Regions from separate parts of the Paenibacillus wuxiensis genome, predicted to be linked through region 2. Evidence: riboswitches for the same ligand, from Rfam matches in the RefSeq annotation. Region 2 holds a riboswitch; each other region holds the start of a gene.
What was found. Region 2 has a riboswitch for cyclic di-GMP ahead of ABN764_RS12220 (CAP domain-containing protein). Riboswitches for the same ligand answer to the same signal wherever they lie in the genome.
Positions count from the first base shown of each region.

Region 1 (5,383 bases), on a different contig from region 2:
TACATCTAATGGATACAGAAAGACTGTCGACAGTCTTGTTCTTTAACAGAACACCTCAGTTTGTATTCTCTATTAATTTGGTATGATATGGACAAATAACAGTGCACAAGTATTGGATATATTGCGAAAAATGTGTTGCAAAGGACGTCTTGCCCAAACCTCCATGTTCTCCTTCGACGAGCTTGTACCTAAGGATCTTTTGGTTCGCAAAATCGAATACGGCGCTATCGACGTTAGCTTCATCTATGACCTGTTCTTCGCCACAATTCTTAACATAAAATGTTGCGAACTGTTGATAGATTTTCACCTTGGTTCTTCTATATATTTAACGTATATGGAGATGAAAAATATGATTGGTATGAATATTCGTGTGTTGCGTAAAAAGCATAAATTCAGTCAGGAGCAATTAGCGGAGAAGGTAAACGTATCACGACAGACCGTAGCAAAGTGGGAAAATGGGGAGGCCTTGCCCGATATTTTTAAATGCAAGATACTCGCTGAACTTTTTCAAGTAACCCTGGATCAATTATCCCGTGATATGAGTGAAGAAGCGGCGAATCAGCTCGCCCCCAAGGGGAAGCAGTTCTTTGGTGTTGTGAAGGTAGGTGATCGGGGACAGATTGTCATTCCCAAACAGGCACGCGAAATGTATCAGATACAAGCTGGTGATAAGCTGATTGTCTTGGGGGAAGATGCGACAAAAGGGATTGCTCTCTTAAGAAGTAATCATTTCATGGAATTTGTAGAGATGATCCAAAAAGCGGAGCGAGAGGTAGATGAATCAGAATGAGCAAAATTGTATTTTTTTCGATACCCGCACATGGTCATACCAATCCAACCATTCCGGTGGTTGCCGAGTTAGTCAATAGAGGCCATCAAGTTTGGTACTATTCCTTTCTAGAATTTCAGGGAAAAATAGAAGGTGCTGGTGCTGCATTCATTGCTTGTGATGAGTTCTTGCCCCAGCTTTCACAAAAGGAATTGGATCGCAAGGTTGGCAAAGATTTTACAGCATTAATTGAGATGGTTGCCGATACTACCATCGCTTTGGATGAGAAGGTATGTCAGGAATTAAGGGAAATTCAGCCGGATTGTATTGTATCTGACTCTATATGCTTTTGGGGAAAATTATTTGCTAAAAAACTAGAAATTCCATATGTTTGTTCGACTACTACCTTTGCTTTTAATCAGTACACCGCGAAACTGATGAAGCGTGGTTGCATCGATGTATGGAGGATGATCGTGGGTTGGCCCCGAATGAACAGAAAAATTCAGTTGTTAAAGAATCATGGTTATGAAATAGGGAACGTTGTATCGATTGTTCAAAATAATAATGAAACAGACACCATTGTCTATACCTCGAAAGAATTCCAGCCGATGGCGGATACGTTTTCTGAGCGATATGCTTTTGTCGGACCATCCATCAGACAGTCTCCGTCGATACAGATTAATAAAAAAGATAGAAAACTAATCTACATTTCACTTGGGACGATACTGAATCAAAATCAAGATTTTTACCAAAAAGTTATTCAGGCATTTGCAGATACGGACTATGATGTTGTGATGTCAGTTGGTGAAAAAACGGAGATTGCTTCTCTTGGCAACATACCAAGAAATTTTACAGTGAATAACGTCGTGGATCAAATATCGGTATTGCAAACAGCCGATGTATTTATTACCCATTGCGGTATGAATAGTGTGAATGAAAGCCTTTATTTTGGAGTTCCAATGGTTTTATTTCCGCAACATAGCGAACAAGGATTAGTGGCTGATCGGGTTGCTCAACTGGGTGCAGGTTTACAGTTGAAAGGAAAGAAGCCAAAATATTTGGCAGCAGCGGTATCTGAGGTGTTGACGAATCGGACATATCAGGAAAATGCGCAAAAACTGTCAGAAACTTTTCAGAATGCTGGTGGTGCAGTAGAAGCGGCCAATGTGATTTTAACTAAATTCGAGCGAAGTCTTAATGGTATCTGATAATTTCGTATTGAACTATAGACAAAAAACATAAAGAACTCCCGCGGTATAGATATCACGGGAGTTTGTCTTCAATCTAACTGAATCCAATGGAAATAGCCTTAGAAATATGGTCTCGACTGTTAGATGAAAATAAAGTTGTAGACTGGGAGAGCCAATGAAAAAGACAATTGCCGAGCGATAACTCGTACATCACATATGTATTCCCGGAGCAAGCAGATACATAAATATCGAACTGGGTTGATAGACCTGGTACTTGATGAATTTTGCGTACCTATAGGCACAGTTGTATACAAGCTGTTCATTTACATGTTACTATAGACATTTAATCTGTAACATTTGGATAATGGCAAACCCTAGCGAAAGCAGGGGACGCAAAGCCACGGGTCTAATGTATTTCACAATGCGATGACAGCCGGGTTGCCCTAATTGCGACATTACGTGCGTCTTTTTTTATTGCGCTGCCATTAGGGTGGCGCTTTTTTTGTGCTATTGTAAAGCGTCCCCGGTGTTCATCTCATTTGATCGCAGAATGTAAAAGAATAGGAGATGAAATGATGCGGCCATGTTGTACAGCAACCAACAACGCAATGTACCAAGAACAGCATAAACACATTAAAGCAAGAAGAATACGGCATATGACGATTACAGCTAGCGCTGCGCTGTTAGCCGGGATGCTTATCTATCAGCCGACCCTTTATGCAGCGGATAAGCCGGTCGGTAGTAAGATTACTGTCACGAAAACGAACAATGCTCCGCAGGCAGGGGCAAACCAAATGCAAGGTATCACCATAGGAATGAGCGAGGATCAACTATTCCAAAAAATCGGACTGCCGGTTCGCAAGGATCTAAGTGAATATGGCTTCGAGTGGTATATTTACAATCAGGATTATAAACATTACTTACAAGTTGGTGTTCAGGATCACAAGGTCGTTGCACTCTATACGAATGCGAATGATTCTTATGGAAGCATTGGATTCGGTTCAACCAAGCAGGAGGTAGAGGCAGCCTTCGGATCTTCCCTCAGTCAAATTAGGAAAGGCAATACGATTTACAATATGGACAACAGCGGACAATATAGCCTGTACAAGGTCGGCGGTATGTATGCAACCGTGTTCTATGATCTCCATCAAGGGAATACGGTGACGGCTGTCCAATTTATTGCCCAGGATGTGGAACTGGCGTTCAAGGGGTACTTTGGCACGCCTAGCAAGCGATTGCAGACAAGCTTTGAGCAACAAATCCTCGATTTGGCTAATGCTGTGCGTGTCCGCGAGGGCATGAAGCCATTGAAGTGGAATGAAAAGGCTGCGGGAACTGCTCGCAAGCATAGCGACGATATGGGGCTGAGAAGCTTCTTCGATCATAACAATCCAGACGGCAAATCCCCGTTCGATCGGCTGAAGGCGGACGGAATCGTATACCAAAAGGCAGGGGAAAACATTGCTGCTGGACAGTCGAGTGCCATCTTCGTTCACGAGAACTGGATGAACTCGAAAGGACATCGTTCGAATATTTTGGGAGACTTTTCTCATCTAGGGGTGGGTGTGTACTTCGGGGGGAATTCAAATGTATATTACACACAGAACTTCGTCACGCAGAATTCCGTCGACGATAAAAAGCCCGATCCCGATGTTGTATCTCCTAGCCTCAGCAAATCTAAGGTTCTGACAGGAGATCCATTCGATGTAAAGGTCGAATATTCTGTGTCGAAAGCAGTATATTCAGCTTCATTCAGTCTTACTTATGACAGCCGCTTGACTCTCTTAGATATAAAGCCAAGCGTTACGATGGCTACCTATCAAAAGTTGAACTATCCAGATGTCCCACTTATCACGACAAAGAACATAACCGATTTACCTAATGGCCAGAAGCAATTGGATTACTCCGTAAATCTCAACGGAGGCGCTTATGAAGGAGACGGCGACATAGCAACCATCGCTTTCTTGAGCGACCAAGAAGGGAAATATACCTTCAATCTTGTAAATGCGAATCTGTTCAACGCAAACAATGAACGGATCCGAATCGGTTACATTCACTCGTCTACCGTTGATGTCATCAAGCCGTCTGTTCCGAATCCGAAGCCAGAGTTGCCTATTTCGTCTTCCTCATCTGAAGGCTCTAGAGGTTCTAGTAGTTCTACACCTTCGACTTCTGTGGGAACAATTCCAGCCGGTAAGACGATGAAGGCAGGATTATTGGCAGAGACGATGAAGGAGCATGCAGTGAATGCGGAGTTCAAGATAAATGCGAATACCGTAAAAAAACAGCTGCAGGACAAAAATGCCAAGCAGGTTCAACCCGATATTAGCGATGTAAGCATGAAGGATTACAATGAAGTCTCCTTCACGCTGGACAAATCGGCCGCCAAACTGCTGCAGGAATCAGGCAAGGATTTGCTTCTGTCTACAGCCGAATTCGATATTACCATTCCGAACAAGTCTATTGTGGAACTCATCGGAACGAGCGGACTCGAGCTTGTGGTGTCTCTTGCAGAGCATAAGGACAAAGGATTTAGCAAGCATCATGGCGAGACGACCTTTACGTCTCCGATGATCACGATCCGTGGGCCGCAAGAAGCAAAGAATATCCTGTTGGAAATCTCCTTGAAGCTGATGGAAGCTACAAAGGATATTCGTAAGGCAGGCGTGTACGCAGAAGCTCAAGGCGTAACAACAAATGCTTGGAGCTATAAACTGGCCGGAATGAAGGCAGCTGATAAGAAGCATATATCCTTCCAGGTCACGCAGTTCGGCACCTACACGATTGCAGAGCATGCAAGATCCTTCAATGATCTTACTGCACATTGGGCAAAGGATGAAATTGAAGTCATTGCAGCTCACGGACTGTTGTGCGGCAAAGACAGCATACACACATTCAAGCCGAACGACGTTATTACCCAAGCGGAGTTCGCCACCTTGCTTGATCGCTTGACGAATAACGGAAAGACTTGGGAACAGCGGATTGCAGAGCCTGGGGCACGTAAACCGATTACTCGCGAAAAAATGGTAGTGATGCTTACGCGGGCATTGAAAATTGATCTGTCCCATTCAAGCGCTTCGCTTGGATTTAAGGATGAAGCACTCATCTCACAGGATGCAAAGACAGCCGTTGTGTACGCAGTGAGCAAAGGACTTATCAAAGGAACCACCGATAACAAACTTGATCCGGCGGGAACGCTCACTCGAGCGCAGGCGGCACTCGTTTTGTACCGCGTGATACACGAGCAATAAGATATTCATCATGACACAAAAAGCAGAGATCCTAGATTAACACATAGGATCTCTGCTTCTTTTTTTCCTTTTACGGGGTGTATATTTTCTCAGTCTATCACTTTATTTTCTTTCTTCATCGACAATCGAGATCGTATCCTATTGAGCGTTGTCGATTACGTCCATCGGCACTT
Region 1 is NZ_JBEFZI010000008.1:97,017-102,399, forward strand. Features, by position in the region: gene ABN764_RS19270 (helix-turn-helix transcriptional regulator) at 350-790, shown strand; gene ABN764_RS19275 (macrolide family glycosyltransferase) at 787-1,977, shown strand; cyclic di-GMP riboswitch class I at 2,316-2,405, shown strand; gene ABN764_RS19280 (CAP-associated domain-containing protein) at 2,616-5,210, shown strand; gene ABN764_RS19285 (DUF6612 family protein) at 5,349-5,383, opposite strand, start outside.
Region 1: it holds a riboswitch for cyclic di-GMP, as region 2 does, so the genes downstream of both, ABN764_RS19280 (CAP-associated domain-containing protein) here and ABN764_RS12220 (CAP domain-containing protein) in region 2, are expected to answer to the same signal.

Region 2 (5,383 bases):
TAAGGGCTCCTGAGGGATATAAGTTGGATTCAAATCCAAAGCCAATACAATTTGAGATTAAAAAGGATCAGACAACATTAGCAACACGTACGGTTGAGAACACACCACTTCCTGGCTCCATTACTGTAACTAAGAAAGATGAAGCTGGCGGTGCGTTGCTCTCTGGTGCGGAATTTGTCCTTAAAGATGCGAAAGGAAATATCATTGCTACGAAGCAAACTGTTGCAGATGGTATCCTGAACTTCGAAAATTTAAAGAGCGGCACCTACTATTTAGTAGAAAAGACAGCGCCAGAAGGGTATGTGCTCAATACTCAGCCGATTACAGTTGAAGTCAAGAACGGAACGGACACACCGGTTACCGTCTTGAACAAACTGGTTCCAGGATCGGTGAAAGTCATTAAAGTGGCGGCAGGCACGAATACAACACTCCCTGGTGCAGAATTCCGTATCCTTGACGCACATAAGCAGCCAGCCAAGGATCAAACAGGCAAAGAATTGACACAGTTGGTAACGGATGAACATGGTCAATTAATCATTACAAATCTGAATCCAGGCCAATACTTCGCGCAAGAAACGAAGGCACCGGTAGGGTATGTGTTGAACGGTGATTTATTCGAATTCACAGTAAGCAAGAAGGCAGTAGCTGAAGTGAAGGTACCGAATACACGTGAGCCTGAAGCGCCTAAGACCGGAACTGCTAAGTTGGTTAAAGTTGATGCAGCCAACGAAGAAAGGAAATTGCCAGGTGCGGAGTTCCGTTTGCTGGATGCGAATAAGCAGCCAGTCAAGGATCAAGCAGGCGCGGAATTGCCGTTGCTAATCACGAATGAGCATGGCGAAATCACGATTCCGAACCTGTATCCGGGCAAGTATTATGCAGAAGAAACGAAGGCGCCAGTCGGATATGTGTTGAACACGGAATTAATCGAGTTTGATGTGAATGCCGGCAAGGAAGCAGTAATCATGGTACGTAACACACTTGATTTGCCGCCAACGGGTTCAGTGAGGCTTATTAAGATTGCTTATGAGAATAAAGAGAAAAAGCTGTCTGGTGCCAAGTTCCGCCTTCTGGATACGGAGAAGCATCCGGTTAAAGATGAGTCAGGAGCAGAGCTTCCGATCTTAACGACGGATACAAACGGAGAAGCATCCCTTCCAGCCTTGAAGCCGGGGAAATACTTCTTCGAGGAAACAGAGGCTCCAAGCGGTTATATTCGCAACACTACATTGAATGGGTTCGAAATTACGAGAGGGCAGTTGACTGTCGTTACGGTCGAGAATGTTCGTTATACCGATGGAGGGGGAGGGGGCAAGACGGATCCTTACGAACCGTGGGAGCCAAGCAAGCCAGGCGACAAGACACCTCCTAAGACAGATCCGAACATTCCAACGATCCCTGGGCAGATCGTCGATCCTACAGATCCAAAGACGCCAACAACGCCTGGAACGACGACTGACCCTGATCAGCCTACGGTACCTGGTGAGACGACAGATCCCGATACAGGAAATACGACGGAGCCGGATGGAAGCATGGGCAATCCAGACGGTGACAAGGATGATGAAGGAAATCCTGATGCTGCAGATCTAGGAGGCAAGACGGATTCGAAGAAGCCGAATCCTAAGCCGGGCAGCAAGCTGCCGCAAACTGGTGAAGAAGCGCCTGTATCGCCAATCGTCGGTATGATTCTCATTACTGCCGCAGCACTCATGTGGATTGCTCGGAAGCGATTATTTGTAAGACGTTGATATGATGACCCGCCAAGGAGAGTTCCTTGGCGGTTAGTCTACTATTCTGTCCACATACAGAAGATTACAATCGTTCAGGAGTGTACAAGCAGTTCTGTTGCATGTTACCATAGACATATAACTGTTACATTTGGATAATGGCAAACCCTCGCGAAAGCAGGGGACGCAAAGCCACGGGTCTAATGCATTTACACAATGCGATGACAGCCGGGTTGCCCTAATTGCGACAATACGAGCGTCTATTTAAGTGCGCCGCCATTAGGGTGGCGCTTTTTTTGTATATACAAGAAGCGCCCCTGGTGTTCATCTCATTCGAGCGGATAACGTCAAAGAATGGGAGATGGTAAGGATGCGGACACGTTGTACGGAAACGACTGACAACAACGCAAACTGGCAAGTAGAAGAAAAACAATCATTGGTAGGCAGCAAGCGAAGAATTGCAATAGGGCTTAGTGCTGCATTGCTGTTCGGCATGTTCATGCCACAGCCAACCCTCTATGCAGCGGATGAAACAAGCGGAAGCGGAGTTGCTGCATCGGAATTGATGAATGTGCCACAGGCGGCAGGAGTCAAGATTCAGGGCATTTCGCTCGGAATGAGTGAGAAGCAGCTCTTCGAGCGACTGGGACAACCAGCACGCAAAGACGTAAGCGAGTACGGGTTCGATTGGTACATTTATAACAAGGACTATAAGCAATATGTGCAGGTCGGTGTGCTCAACAAGAAAGTTGTAGCTCTATACTCGAATGCTAAAGATGATTATGGAAGCATTGGATTTGGTTCGACGAAGCAGGAAGTCACAGCAGCCTACGGGTCTTCTATCAGCCGAATTAAGAAAGGGAATACCATCTACAATTACAAGGATAACGGCGGAGCATACAGTATGCACAAGGTGGGCGACGCTTATGCGACGGTGTTCTATGATTTGAATCAGCGCGGCACGGTAACAGCTGTCCAATTTATTGCTGAAGCTGTGGAATTGTCGTTCAAGGGCTACTTCGGAACGCCTAGCGAGCAATTGCGGACAAGCTTCGAACATCAAATATTCGATTTAACGAACGCAGTTCGCGTACGCAATGGCAAGAAGCCGCTGCAATGGAACGATAAAATCGCAGGAACAGCACGCAAGCATAGTGGTGATATGGGAGAAAGAAGCTTCTTCGATCATAATAATCCGGATGGCAAGTCGCCGTTCGATCGAATAAAGGCAGACGGAATCGTATATAAGTCCGCAGGAGAGAATATTGCCGCCGGCCAGACGAGTGCCATCTTCGTTCATGAGAACTGGATGAACTCGGAAGGGCATCGTGCTAACATTTTAGGAGATTATTCGCGAATGGGTGTGGGCGTATTTTTCGGAGGTAAATCGAAAGTCTACTACACGGAAAACTTCTATACACCACGAAGCTAGCAGGCCGTGGTATCGATGTGACAGAAGGGGATGTCCATGTCCCAAGTCATTTTCGAGACTTGGAGAACCCCCAAATAGGTAAGAACATGCATGAAAAAAGGCGCCTTCAACCCCACAGAGACAGTGGTGTTGAAGGCGCCTTTGATTGTTGCGGCGTTACGGAGTCTTCTCCATGACAGCCTTCACAATAAGCCGGTGTGTGGCTGTGTCGATTGGATCACAGGTGATGAGTGTCAACTCCCGATCCGTTGGATTCTGATCGAGAACGGACAGATCTTCTGGGGTAACGACGGATTTCGATTGCACCGTATACGTGTAGGTCTGATCTGATGTTTCTAATTGAACTTTATCGCCTTTTTTCAACTCGTCGAGTCTGTTGAAGTGTCTGCCGAATGTCAGACTGCGATGGCTCGCCAATACAAAGTTGCCGATCTCGCCCGGCATTCGGCCGGGGACAACGATTCCACTTCCAGCCTTGAGAGAAGCAGGTGTGGCTCCTTCTACCATAGGTTCTCGCAGATCGATTTTGTCGATCGATATTGCCCCATATACAAGGAGACCGTCAATGGATTTAGGCTCCTGTTTTTTTGGTGTGGTTGAATCGGTTTGTGTCTTGGAGGTTACTTGAATGCTGTCTTGCGGCAAGTTGTCCCACTCAGTAAGAAGCCGAAGCTCTCTTTGTTGTTCGTTGTATTGATTCCACTTCGGATATAGGATAAGAGCTAACCCAGCAAAGAGAAACAATAGAGCCGTGACACCGAGCAATCTGGACAGGATTTGATTCTTCTTCGTAATAAGAGGCACCCCCTTAACGCACTATGTCTGTGCCTCTATTGTACCGTATGCAGCAATATGTTTTCCATAACCCACCATGATGGTAGGTGCGGTTTCGTGTGGAATCGGATAGCAAGCCAGCGAACCCCCACGAACCCCCAAACTCAATTGCAGTAAGAAATTGCTTGAAGGTGACGTTAGTAGTTTAAGGTGACAAAGATCATTCCTTAGGGGAAGCCTGCTGAAGGATTGCTTTATGCATCCAAATGGCAGCTTGTGAACCTTCCGCCATCGCAATCGTAACCTGTTCCGAATGCACACACACATCTCCTGCCGCCCATACGTTGGGAACATTGGTCATTTTCGTACGTGGATCCACCATAATGTGTTTATTTTCATGCCGCTCTATCCCAAGCTGCTCTGCGAGGGAGGACTTCACCTCATTGCCTCCGAAGGCAACAAATCCACGCTCTCCATCAATGATCCTTCCATCGGAAAGTCTCACGCCACTGAAGATACCTTCTCCCTTACATACTACTTCTTCAATCTGTGCTTCAATTACTTCAATTTGCTGTGCGTCCAATTGGTGCATTTGATCAGCAGAGAGGGGCTTCTGCTCGTGATTCACATAGACGATGTCGCGAGTCCAATACAATAGCATCAGTGCCATATCAGCTCCGGTAGGGCCAGAACCAAGCACAATGGTTCGTCGATCGGTCACTTCATAGCCATCGCAATCAGGGCATACATACACCGTAAGGCCTAGGCAGGGCATGAGATTGGGCAAGGATGGAAGCCGATCCATGATTCCAGTGGCGAGCAGGAGTGTACTTGCTGTGAAGAGGCCGTTCTCTGTTGTCGTCACGGTGAAGCCATGCTCGCCATTAGGAGCGAGACTCGTCACGGTATCTTCAAGCAGATGTATGCCTAACGATGAGGCCTGCCGTTTACCCAAAAGACGAAGCTGAGTACCGGACACTCCCTCAGGCCATCCGAGCACATTATGGTAGGAACGGCATATCGTAGATCTGCCGTAACCACTATCGATCACCAGCACGCGGTGTCGGTATCTCCCCAGCTGAATGGCAGCTTGCAGCCCGGCAATGCCGCCACCAATAATAATGCTCTCATAGCACATAAGCAGACACTCCTACCGTTTCTGAATGATTATTTCATGAAATAATGCCTGGCATGCCAAGGAAGAGATCTTATCTTATTTTCCCTGCTGCCTCGTTAAATTCTCCTGAGCAAGGCGAATCATCTCCCGCACCATCGTGCCGCCAATTCGTCCGCCAACGCGGCCTGCATCTTCCGTTGACAACTGTCCATTGTAACCTTCTTGCAACGGCACACCCAGTTCCTTAGCTACCTCATATTTGACATCATTCGGCCGGTTCGGATCTACTGCAAATCCTTCGCGGCGCATGACCTCGGCTTTAAAAGCATTGAC
Region 2 is NZ_JBEFZI010000005.1:116,196-121,578, forward strand. Features, by position in the region: gene ABN764_RS12215 (SpaA isopeptide-forming pilin-related protein) at 1-1,748, shown strand, start outside; cyclic di-GMP riboswitch class I at 1,878-1,968, shown strand; gene ABN764_RS12220 (CAP domain-containing protein) at 2,098-3,159, shown strand; gene ABN764_RS12225 (class D sortase) at 3,316-3,963, opposite strand; gene ABN764_RS12230 (NAD(P)/FAD-dependent oxidoreductase) at 4,154-5,071, opposite strand; gene ABN764_RS12235 (alpha/beta-type small acid-soluble spore protein) at 5,147-5,383, opposite strand, start outside.

Region 3 (5,383 bases), on a different contig from region 2:
TTTCGCGAATTTCCCGAATAGACTGCTTAATCCCTTGGTATTGGGTGTTATCCGCATTCTTCTCATTCAGTACGGAATATCCTCCCCAGCCCCATTGCACTTTGCCATCCGCGATGTGCTGCGAACTGGATTGAATAAAGCCGAGATTGAAAAATTTCACGCCGGTATCCTCGGAAATTCTGGCGAGGTTAGGGGCGCCGTTGTTGGAATAGCCCGGTTTGGTAACCCATGCAACCATATCAACGAATGGAGAATTGACTTGCTTCGGCCACTCGATTCCTTGGCCAACCCCAAAATCATGCCCCGGGGCCGTCGCTTCGATAACGGTAATGGTGCGTTTTTTCTCGACCGTCAATCCTTGCGAATCCGTAACGGAGTACACCAGCTCATACTTGCCGGCTGCATTTGTATTAACTTCTCCCGTCACGGCAATACGTGATGTGAGATCTCCGTCTTCTGCATCCGTAGCAGTTACGCCGGCCAGCTTATCAAAGTTGTCGCCAACTGTAAGCGTCAGATCCGCTATGCCATGCAAAACAGGCGGTTGATTCTTGCTTGGAGCTTCATCACCCAGAATGAGTTGTCTGTTCATCTCCGGGCTGTTATTCGACACCCGCTGAACCAGCTCCATGCTTGTAACCTTGGCATTTCCCTTAAGTTTGAATGTATAGGATCTGCCAGGTTCAATCGTTTTGGCATCATAGACCGATTTCAAATCGACGATCGTGTAACCGTTCTCATTAGTTACGGTTCCCGCTAAATAATCGCCGGAAGTCAACGGTCCATCGGCTTGGATGTAGAGCTTCGGCAGCTTAACCGTTTTAGCTCCTCTTTCCACCGCTTTCAACACTTGATTCGATTCGGTCAAAGACTCGTTATTGAAGAGGGTGATTTCATAGCCTTTGCTGTTGCCCCAAGCCTCAGTATACGGTTTCACATCCGCCGTAACGTCCAGCTTGGTATATTGGATTTCATGTGTTGTCAACGCCTGGCTCCCGAAGAGGCCTTCTTTCGTTGCCTTTGTTAATTTGTCGCGCTTGGCAGGATCCGCAGTAGGGGCATCATTGGAAGCCATCCAAGCAATGACGCCGCCCAGACCGTTTTCAAGCACATATTTCGTTTTCTCTTGAATGGATCTTTCATTGTCATACGTGTAGAATACGCCAGTTGTCCCATCATACAGATAGGGAGCTTTGGCTGCATCATCCCAATATTCTTTGAGATTCGGGTAAGTGGCCTTCAGCTTGTCGAGGTTGCGATAAGACCAAATCCCCGTTCGACGGCCGGCATCCCCAATGGTGAGCGCTGCTTCGCCAACGGCGCCGCGGGATGGAGTCTGATCCGCGTCCTTGGCGGATAGTGCCGCTTCGCCGAATAGCCCCGGATGATTCGGATCGGATCCTTGCGACACTTTATCCCAGCCGCGAGTATAGTAGGCCGCCCCGATCACAATCTTGTTCGGCTCGGCACCTTGCTGAATCAAATAATTTACGCTTTCGTCGACGGACAGATTATTGCCCGTGAGCGGGTCGTTCGGGTTCGTATACAAGCCAGTATGGTGGCCGCTTACTTCATCCCATGCGCCGCGCATGTCATAAGTCATAATGTTGGCAAAGTCTACAATGTTGAACAGTCTCGGCACATCAATGCCGATATCGATCTTACTCTTCGGCGCTGGAAGCGCAACAGACAGTTCATACGCTTTACCAAGCTCAGCTCCTTGCTTATTCAATGCGTTTTTGATGTCTTGCAGGAGTAAAATATAATTGTTTTTATCCTCTGGTATAGCGTATTTCGTTCCTTCATCGTTCTTATTATCGACCAGATCGGGCTGTCGAACTTCAGCCGGGAACTCCCAATCGACATCCACGAAGTCCATGTTCGTGTACTTGATGAATTTCATGACATTTTGGATCAGATTCGCCCGTTTGGAAGCATCGGCTGCAACGACAGCGAAGTCGCCTGATTTCGACCATCCGCCAAGAGAAATACCGATCTTCAGATTTGGGTTTTCTGCGCGCAATTGCTGCAGGGCGATAAGGATGCCTGCATTGGCCGCTTGCCATTGAACGCCATCCTGGCCGACAGGCGCTTCTACAGCCGCATCCTTGTCCGTAAAGACAAGATTGCCTTGGGCATCAAAATCGAGAAACGCATAGTTCAAGTGGGTTAATTGATCGGCCGGAATATCCTTGGGATAAAAGTTTCCCTGTCCTCCCCAAATCGACCAATCGCCATAGTACATGACATTCCGGATTTCCTTAGTTTCATTTTTGACCACAGGTTCCTGTGCTGCGGAAACACTCGTTCCTGCGTAAGTCGGCGCCAGCGAGGATACGAACATCATGATGGTCATTACTGTCATTGCGAACAATCTTCGGGCACTGCGCTTTCTCCCAGTCTTCATCCGTTATTCACTTCCTATCAATAGATTTTATTAATAGGCAGCTAGGGTGGGGCATCTCGCCATGGATCATACAAAAACAACCATACGACTAATAGAGATGGGGGTCTATTAATCGGCAACTGGCTGGCATAGAATTTCTTCCTTAGCCCCTTTAGTTTTGCGTCACTAGATTTCCCTAGCTTTGCCTAGTAATACCTGCAAACATGCATACTCTTGCATAACGATACATGTTTACACCGTTAAATATACAGCAGTTTCACGTTTATTTAATGGGTCATACGGATTATTTGTGAATATATGAACATAGTTCAATATTATTATTCACTAGAAATATATCATGTTGAAATCCGGATGGAATAAGAGGATGTATGTTAATTCCATATGGTTTGATACTGGACATCAGCCTAGTAACTGCACCGATCCCTTGTTATTCCTTGTTATGCTTTTTTACATATTCCACATGTCCGACAAGGTTTAGGCAGTAGGTCTTAGGTAGGAGGGGAAATATATTGTAGTGTGGATGAACGAGCCAGAGTTCGCACAATGATAACGGAATATAACTTTCCTTATCAGTAAAATTCATGCAACTATATAGTACTTGGATTGGATTAAAAAGGACTGATCCTCCTTTTCTGGGCAATTATACCTCGCCCAAAAGTTGAAGAATCAGGAACAAAACAGTGGTCTGACGATCATTTTCGATAACGGAACCAGGATTGCTTTGACAGGTAATCCATTTTATTTTATAGTAAGTAACACACTAACTACTAAAGGAGTTGCCATGGAAGAACTTTATAAAGAGCTTCAGAAGTGGGGCTTTTCACAATATGAATGTAAAGCGTACATAGGGCTTTTGAAAAACTCCCCTATAACCGGATATGAAATAAGCAAAAGGTCGGGTGTGCCTCGTTCAACGATTTATGAAGTATTGGCAAAATTAATGGATAAAGGCGCGGTGTACACAGTACCTTCTGACCCCGTAACTTATGCACCTTTACCAGCAAAAGAGTTAATCCATCGATTGCGTAATGACTTTGACAATTCTATGGATTATCTTGAAAAGAATTTATCTGCGTTAGAAAGTGAACAAGAAGTTGATGTTATTCGACGCATCAGCAGTGATGAGCGCGTTGTGGCCGAAATGATTGACATAATCGATAAAGCTAAAAAAGAAATATGGTTGTCGATCTGGGAACCACAAGTCGATTCGATAAAAGGTGCTATAGATGAGCGGATAAAGGATAATATCCACGTCTTTTCTATTCTTTTTGGAGCACCTGAGATTCAGCTAGGAGCAACTACGCATCACAATTACATGGCTCCAGAAGTAGCTGAGGAACGTATGAACGGCCGCTTAACGATTGTTGCACGGGATAATGAAGAAGTCTTAATTGCAAATTTCGCGCCAAATACACCTGCATGGGCGGTAAAAACGGAAGACCCGGCACTTGTGTTAATCGCGATGGAATACATCAGGCATGACATTATGTTCTCAGAATTAGTGAAAGAAGTGGGCCCAGAGAAAGCAGAAGCGCTTTGGAAAAACGCTCCTAACCTATTTCATGTTGTTACTGGAAGACGGTTCAAATAAATTGAACCGTATTTTCTTTCACTTTTTCGTAGTAGTTAGTAAGTTAGCTTCTAATACTTGAAAATAAAGAGGGAATGAAATGAGTCTGTCGAACGTCCAAATGAATTCGTCTCCGAGAGCTGAAGATAGCTTTATCCAAGGAGTAAAAGATTGTGTCCCAACGCTACTAGGTTATTTAAGTATCGGATTAGCTGCAGGTGTGATCCAAAAGACTGCGGGACTTAGCATCACTGAGATCGCACTAATGTCTATGATTCTCTATGCTGGCTCAGCTCAGTTTATTGCTGCGGGTATGATAGCAGCAAGTAGTTCGATTCATGCCATTATTATTACGATATTCTTTGTTAATCTTCGTCATATTTTACTTAGTGCCGCTCTAGCACCTTATTTCCGGCATCTTACTCCACTTCGCAACATGCTAGTGGGATCTCTACTCACCGATGAGACATTCGGTGTCGCGATTACCGAGGCGGCCAAGAGAAAGCGAATCAGTGAGAAATGGATGCATGGTCTCAACATAACCGCTTATGTAAATTGGCTTGTAGCGAATCTAGCAGGAGCATTTTTGGCGCAATGGATTTCGAATCCTGAGAAATTCGGACTAGCATTCGCCTTGCCAGCTATGTTTATTGGAATTCTCGTACTCTCTATGGTAGGGCGAAATAGAATCAAACTTGATATCGTTGTCGCCATTATTGCAGTGGTCATTGCTGTGGGAAGTTCTTTCTTTTTGTCCAGCAGTATGGGCGTTATTGTGGCTACAATTATTGCTTCAACAATAGGAATGGTGGTAGAAAAATGGAAGTAAGATGGGACATTTTTTTGATTATTCTAGGCTCAGCTTTTGTCACGTTCATTCCAAGGGTCGTTCCTCTTATGGTGCTTAGTCGTTTTGAATTACCAGAGTGGGCAATGCGGTGGTTAAATTATGTCCCCATTTCTGTAATAGCTGCTCTGATAGGTCAAGAGATATTTATCCATGACGGAAAGCTTACATCTCTTACCAACAACATTGAATTTTTTGCAGCCATACCGACTTTTTTAATTGCGATAAAAACAAGAAGTTTATTGGGAACCGTACTGGGTGGTATTATTTCCATTATCATTTTACGTTTATTGTTTTGAAACTTGATACTAGAGTTTTAACGAGGATACATGGCTATGAGTATAAAATTTTATATGAGCGTTGTAAAAAGGGTCTAGTGGATGAAATACCTACTGCCAAAAACTACACATTGAGCAAATGGTATTCCAAAAGGGAGAATATTTCAAAACAAAGGCAAAAGAACGCTACAAAATTGAGGCGAAGAACAGTGAACTCAAACATAGACATGGGTATGGCGTAGCGTTATCCTCGGATCTTTTTGGCATGGAGTTACAAGGCA
Region 3 is NZ_JBEFZI010000012.1:96,249-101,631, forward strand. Features, by position in the region: gene ABN764_RS24645 (glycosyl hydrolase family 18 protein) at 1-2,407, opposite strand, end outside; cyclic di-GMP riboswitch class I at 2,519-2,603, opposite strand; gene ABN764_RS24650 (TrmB family transcriptional regulator) at 3,189-3,998, shown strand; gene ABN764_RS24655 (AzlC family ABC transporter permease) at 4,078-4,806, shown strand; gene ABN764_RS24660 (branched-chain amino acid transport AzlD family protein) at 4,797-5,123, shown strand; partial or broken gene ABN764_RS24665 (IS5/IS1182 family transposase) at 5,230-5,383, shown strand, end outside.
Region 3: it holds a riboswitch for cyclic di-GMP, as region 2 does, so the genes downstream of both, ABN764_RS24645 (glycosyl hydrolase family 18 protein) here and ABN764_RS12220 (CAP domain-containing protein) in region 2, are expected to answer to the same signal.

Region 4 (5,383 bases), on a different contig from region 2:
GGCCAATCCGGAGATGCAAGCGATATTCGTGTCAGCTTCTCCAAGGAACAGTATGAAAATAACCTTGATCAATATCGCGTCATGATTGTTAAAGCGTCGAACTCCTTTAATTTGAACAAGGCTCGTTCGGTATCTTCCAACAATTATACCGTAGTGAACAAGAGCGGTGACGATCCTGTAGTCAGATTGGATTCCCGAGCACGTGACGTAGATGGAGACTACATCCGTACGAATGTGAAGTATGAAGCTTATGTATTGTCAGTGGGCAGAACGAGCAACCAACAGGTGCTCTCGAACCCATCTTCAACCTTTACGTTAGGCGACAACGCGGTTGCAGCGGCAACGAATGTGCAAGTGCGCAATGTGGCGAATTATAACGACGGCCGTGATATGCAGGTCAGCTTCTCCCGTCCTTCTAACGACAGCCCAATTCAAAATTATCGGATTATGGTCGTCAAAACGAAGGATGCATCTCGTTTCGATGCTTATGAAGCAGACCGCGTATCCAGCAATAATTATACGACCGTACCGAAGTCCAGCAACTCGACGTTGACGACAACCTTGAGTTCGACAACTAGAGATACAGCGGGTGACTTAATTCGCAATGGCGTACCTTATACCGTATTTGTCGTAGCTGTCAGCAATACGAGCTCGTATGCTAATAAGCTATCCTCCAGCTCATCTTCGATCACGCTTGGACAATCAGCTGGTGTTCCAGTGATTACGAAGGTCAGCCAAGTGGGTAATTATGGAGATGGACGCGATATTCAGATCATCTTTAATCGCTCTTCCGATGAATCGCGCGTAAGCTACTACCGGATTTTTGCAGTGAAATATTCGGATGCTTATCGCTTTGATTTGAACGAAGCAAACCGGGTTTCATCTAGCAATTATTATGATGTCTCGAAGAATGGCTATAGCATTACTTCAACATTGCCATCTAATATGCGTGATGTGAATGGCTCACTAATCCGCAGAGGGGAGACGTACCGCCTGTTCGTCATGTCGGTATCCAATAGCAATTCCGATTACAATGCATTGTCGAGCGCGTCCGACAGCATTAATATTTCGAATAACTCAACGGTTTACAGTGCTTCAAATGTAAGAGCAAGCGATGTTGGCGATTATAATGACGGTCGAGACATGATGGTTACCTTCAACCGGGCATCGGACGAATCGAATATTAGCCAGTATCGAATAATGGTTGTGAAGACGAGCAGATCGTACCGCTTTGATATATCCGAAGCGAACAACGTATCCAGCTACAATTATACGTCGATGAACCCGAATGGCAGAGACGTTAGCCTCAAGCTGAGCTCTACTGCGAGAGACGTAGATGGGGACCTAATCCGTAACGGAACCAGCTACCAAGTATATGTGCTTTCTGTTGGACGCGGTAGTTATGTGAATTCCCTGTCCAGCTCCTCAGATACGATTACGTTGTCTAACAATTCGACGGTGTACCCTGCAACGAACGTATCGGCAAGCAGTTTGGGTGGAAACTACAATGATGGACGGAACCTGAGTGTAACATTCAACCGTGCTGCAGATGAATCGAACGTGAACCATTATCGCGTCATGGTTGTGAAGTCTTCCAATGCAAGCCGTTTTAATCTAACAGAGGCCAATCGAGTTAACAATTGGAACTCATCTGTCGTGTATCGGAGTGGCAGCAGCTTGTCGTATGTATTCGATGCGGATGCAAGAGATGTAGATGGAGCACCGATTCGCAACGGCAACAGCTACCGGGTATTTGTTCTGTCTGTAAGCTCCAATAGTCAAGCGAACAATGCGTTGTCTGCTCCATCTCCAGAGGTGACGCTTAAAGGCAATGCCTCGGTTGATGTCGTGACGAATGTAGAAGCGAAGATTATTGGCAAAAACGGTAATGCCAGCGACATTGAAGTAGGCTTTAATGCACCATCCAGTAATTCGTACGTAAATGAATACCGTATTATGGTTGTCCGCGCAGATCAGTCCTATGCATTCGACGCATATAGTGCGGGACAGGTGAGATCATCCAGCTACATTCGGGTTGGGAATCAGAGTGGCTATGTAAGACAATCGCTAACAAGCGGCTTGCGGGATGTTCAAGGCAACGACATTCAAAAAGGTGTTGCTTACCGGGTATTTGTGCTTACGGTAGCTGACAATAGAAGCGGCTCCTCAAATGCCTTGTCTTCGCCTTCTGGTGAATTTGCCTTGGTAGATCAATTCGTGCAGGCACCTACGAATGTGTTTTTGACAAGAGAAGGGGGGAATAACTTCAAGGCCTCCTTCTCGAAGCCAAGCAACGACAGCGGGATTGCCTATTATGCATTGATGGTCGTTCCTTCTAGCTCAGCGAACTCCTTCAACCTGGATCAGGCGAATCGTTTAAGAGGAGTAAGCGTAATTGGCGAAGAATCTAGAATGTTCTCGCTGTCAGATAATGATGCATATGGAAATCCAATTCGCAGCGGCGTTGCCTATAAAGTATTCGTTATGTCCGTAGCGGATGGGCGCAATGCAACAGTGAATGCACTGTCCACCGCATCCAATGAAATGACAGTTGGTGACGGATATTAATCCCCATGATGTGAAATAGAGAAGATAGATAGATGGCATTCAATAAGAGCCTCGGAATGATTTCCGAGGCTTTTTATGTATCACCAAGAGTACAAGAGAGTTGTGTAATGAGTAAGAAATGACTTCAGTGCTGTCTATTAGGTAATTGGTAGGGGAGAGGGGGGGCTAAGCAGTAGTGGCTCTATAGGAAAATCGACAAATGTGTCGAGCAGTTGGAGGGGATTGCACGAATCTATGGGAGCAAGGATGGAGAGGATAGGGATGTTTTTGTCGGAAATAGGGTGAAACAACCTTGAAAATGACTATAAAATGACAAAAAATGATTTTTCGTGTCGAAAAATTGAAAAGTGTTATGAAAAAGTATTAATCTTTTCATTCGAGCAACCGATATAAAATATGGGTCTTGAGTTGGATAGGGGATGCGACCGTCCAACATGCTGATATGTAATATGTACTTTAGACCTATTCACGCGATACATGTCACAAGAACTAGTGCGTAACATTGCTATGACATTCTTGCCTGATAATCGATCTGCAACACGCAATGGATACATCAAGAAGAACAACATCAGGATTGAAAGGCAAACTCTTCGAAAGATGAGGACGCAAAGCCGCGGGCCTAACATCTTCACGGATTACGGCGGCCGGGTTGCCATTAATGTTGCGGTAACTACACAACGGTTATTCGGTGACAAGGCTATGCAGAATGGCCTTTTTTTTGCGCACAGAAGCTGGGGTAAATGATGGAAATTGTGTTGCTAAAATGGGACGAGTGTACTTCCTACGAAGACATAGATTCATTGATGGATCGATTTATCCCGTTCGTTACACCTGAAAAATACAAAAGGTTAGATAGACTTCGGAACCGTGAAGATCTTTATTGCACGGTTGCGGCTGACATATTGGCCCGCATGCTGCTATGTCGAACCTTGAAATGTTCGAATAACGAACTTGTTATTCACACTCATCCCTTCGGCAAGCCATATGTGGAGGGTGATCCAGTATTTTTCAACATCTCTCACGCCGGTGCGTTCATAGCAGTGGCATTGGATGAAGCGCCAATCGGGATTGATATAGAGCAAGCAGGAGAATGGAACATGGACGTGGCTAGGCTGATATGCTCGCCGCGTGAGTTGGAATTGCTTGCAAATACGAACGACAGTCGTGCGCGGCAGGAATTGTTTTTTTACATATGGACGGCTAAGGAAAGTGTTCTGAAGGCATTAGGAACAGGTCTCAGCCTGCCTCCTAGCACATTCGAGATTGTGCAGGAGACAGCTGTACCTATACAGGATAATCAATTATGGAATGTTGATCATAATTATGTAAAGCAATATGTCGTTCCTGTAACAGGCTATAGTATGACTGTGTGCGCACAGCATATGGAATTTGCCAAGCAAATAGAGTACATCACATGGGAGCAGTTGACTCATAGGTTTACGAAATGGGTTGGATCGTATAAAGGAGAGGACGAGAATTGGCTTTCATGGAATTGACAGTAGAACGATTGGCAGGCTATGACGTACATTCTATCGAACTGCCTGAGGAGACAATGCGTCTTCTGAAGAAGCATTCGGCCGAGCATTCGGTCAAGTTGGAATCCGTCATGTTCAGTGCGTGGGCAACGCTGTTGTCCCGGTTCTACAACTCGCAGCAAGTAACTCTTCATGCCGTTCAAGCGGGACACGGCAATGGCAACCATACAGTAGTCAGTCAGGATGACGTAACCTTGCAAGGAATTATGAGCATTCATAACAGCTTGTCGGCTTGCGCAGAAGGACGTAACCTGACTTGCTCTGAAATAGCTTCTGACAGTGATGTGGCAACGTATTGCTGGTACGGAGAAGATGTTCGGCCCGTGCTTCCAGAGGGAGAGCAGGTATGTGACCTGCACGGCTGCATTCAGCATGCTGCTGGAACGGGCGCATTACCAATGTTCACAATGTATTACAAGGAAAATCAGTTCCAGTTATCGACGGTAGAGAAGCTGGGGGAGTACTTCTTGCAGCTGCTGGATGAAGCTGTGAAGCATCCTCAGAAGCGTATTGGCGAGCTGGAAATGCTGACAGAACAGGACAAACGCCAGTTAATTGAGGGGATGAATCAGACTCGAGCTGAATATCCTCATACATTCACGGTTCAGGCGCTGTTCGAGGAACAAGCTAAGCTGCATCCGGATCGAGTAGCTGTCATCGAAGATGATCGCGAGTTGACCTATTGCGAGTTGAATGCTCGTGCGAATCAATTGGCGCGCAGGCTGCGGAAGCTTGGCATCGATCGGGAACAGTCTGTTGGTATTATGGCAGAGCGCAGTGCAGAGATGGTTGTCGGTATCTTAGCGATTCTCAAGGCGGGAGGAGCTTATGTTCCACTTGATCCCGATCACCCTCAGGATCGCATTCAATATGTCCTAGAAGACAGTCGTACGAAGCTGGTACTGACTAGCAGATCGTCAGATATAGATTTGCCGAATACCATCGAGCAGGTTCATATGGATGACCCGAGCCTTGCTGATGAATCTAGCGATAATCTGGTATCTGTGAATCAGCCAGAAGATCTTATATATATCATTTACACGTCCGGTTCGACAGGAAGACCTAAGGGCGTCATGGTTACTCATCGTAATGTCATTCGCCTAGTAAAGCGCACGAATTATGTGAAGTTTGGCGAAGGCGACCGTATTTTGCAGACGGGATCACTTGTCTTCGATGCCTCAACCTTTGAAATCTGGGGCTCCTTGTTGAATGGCTTAGGGCTCGTGCTCATCGATAAGACGACGATACTGGACGCTGAGCAGCTGGAGCAAGCGCTCATC
Region 4 is NZ_JBEFZI010000004.1:193,980-199,362, forward strand. Features, by position in the region: gene ABN764_RS09925 (stalk domain-containing protein) at 1-2,568, shown strand, start outside; cyclic di-GMP riboswitch class I at 3,139-3,225, shown strand; gene ABN764_RS09930 (4'-phosphopantetheinyl transferase family protein) at 3,309-4,064, shown strand; gene ABN764_RS09935 (non-ribosomal peptide synthetase) at 4,055-5,383, shown strand, end outside.
Region 4: it holds a riboswitch for cyclic di-GMP, as region 2 does, so the genes downstream of both, ABN764_RS09930 (4'-phosphopantetheinyl transferase family protein) here and ABN764_RS12220 (CAP domain-containing protein) in region 2, are expected to answer to the same signal.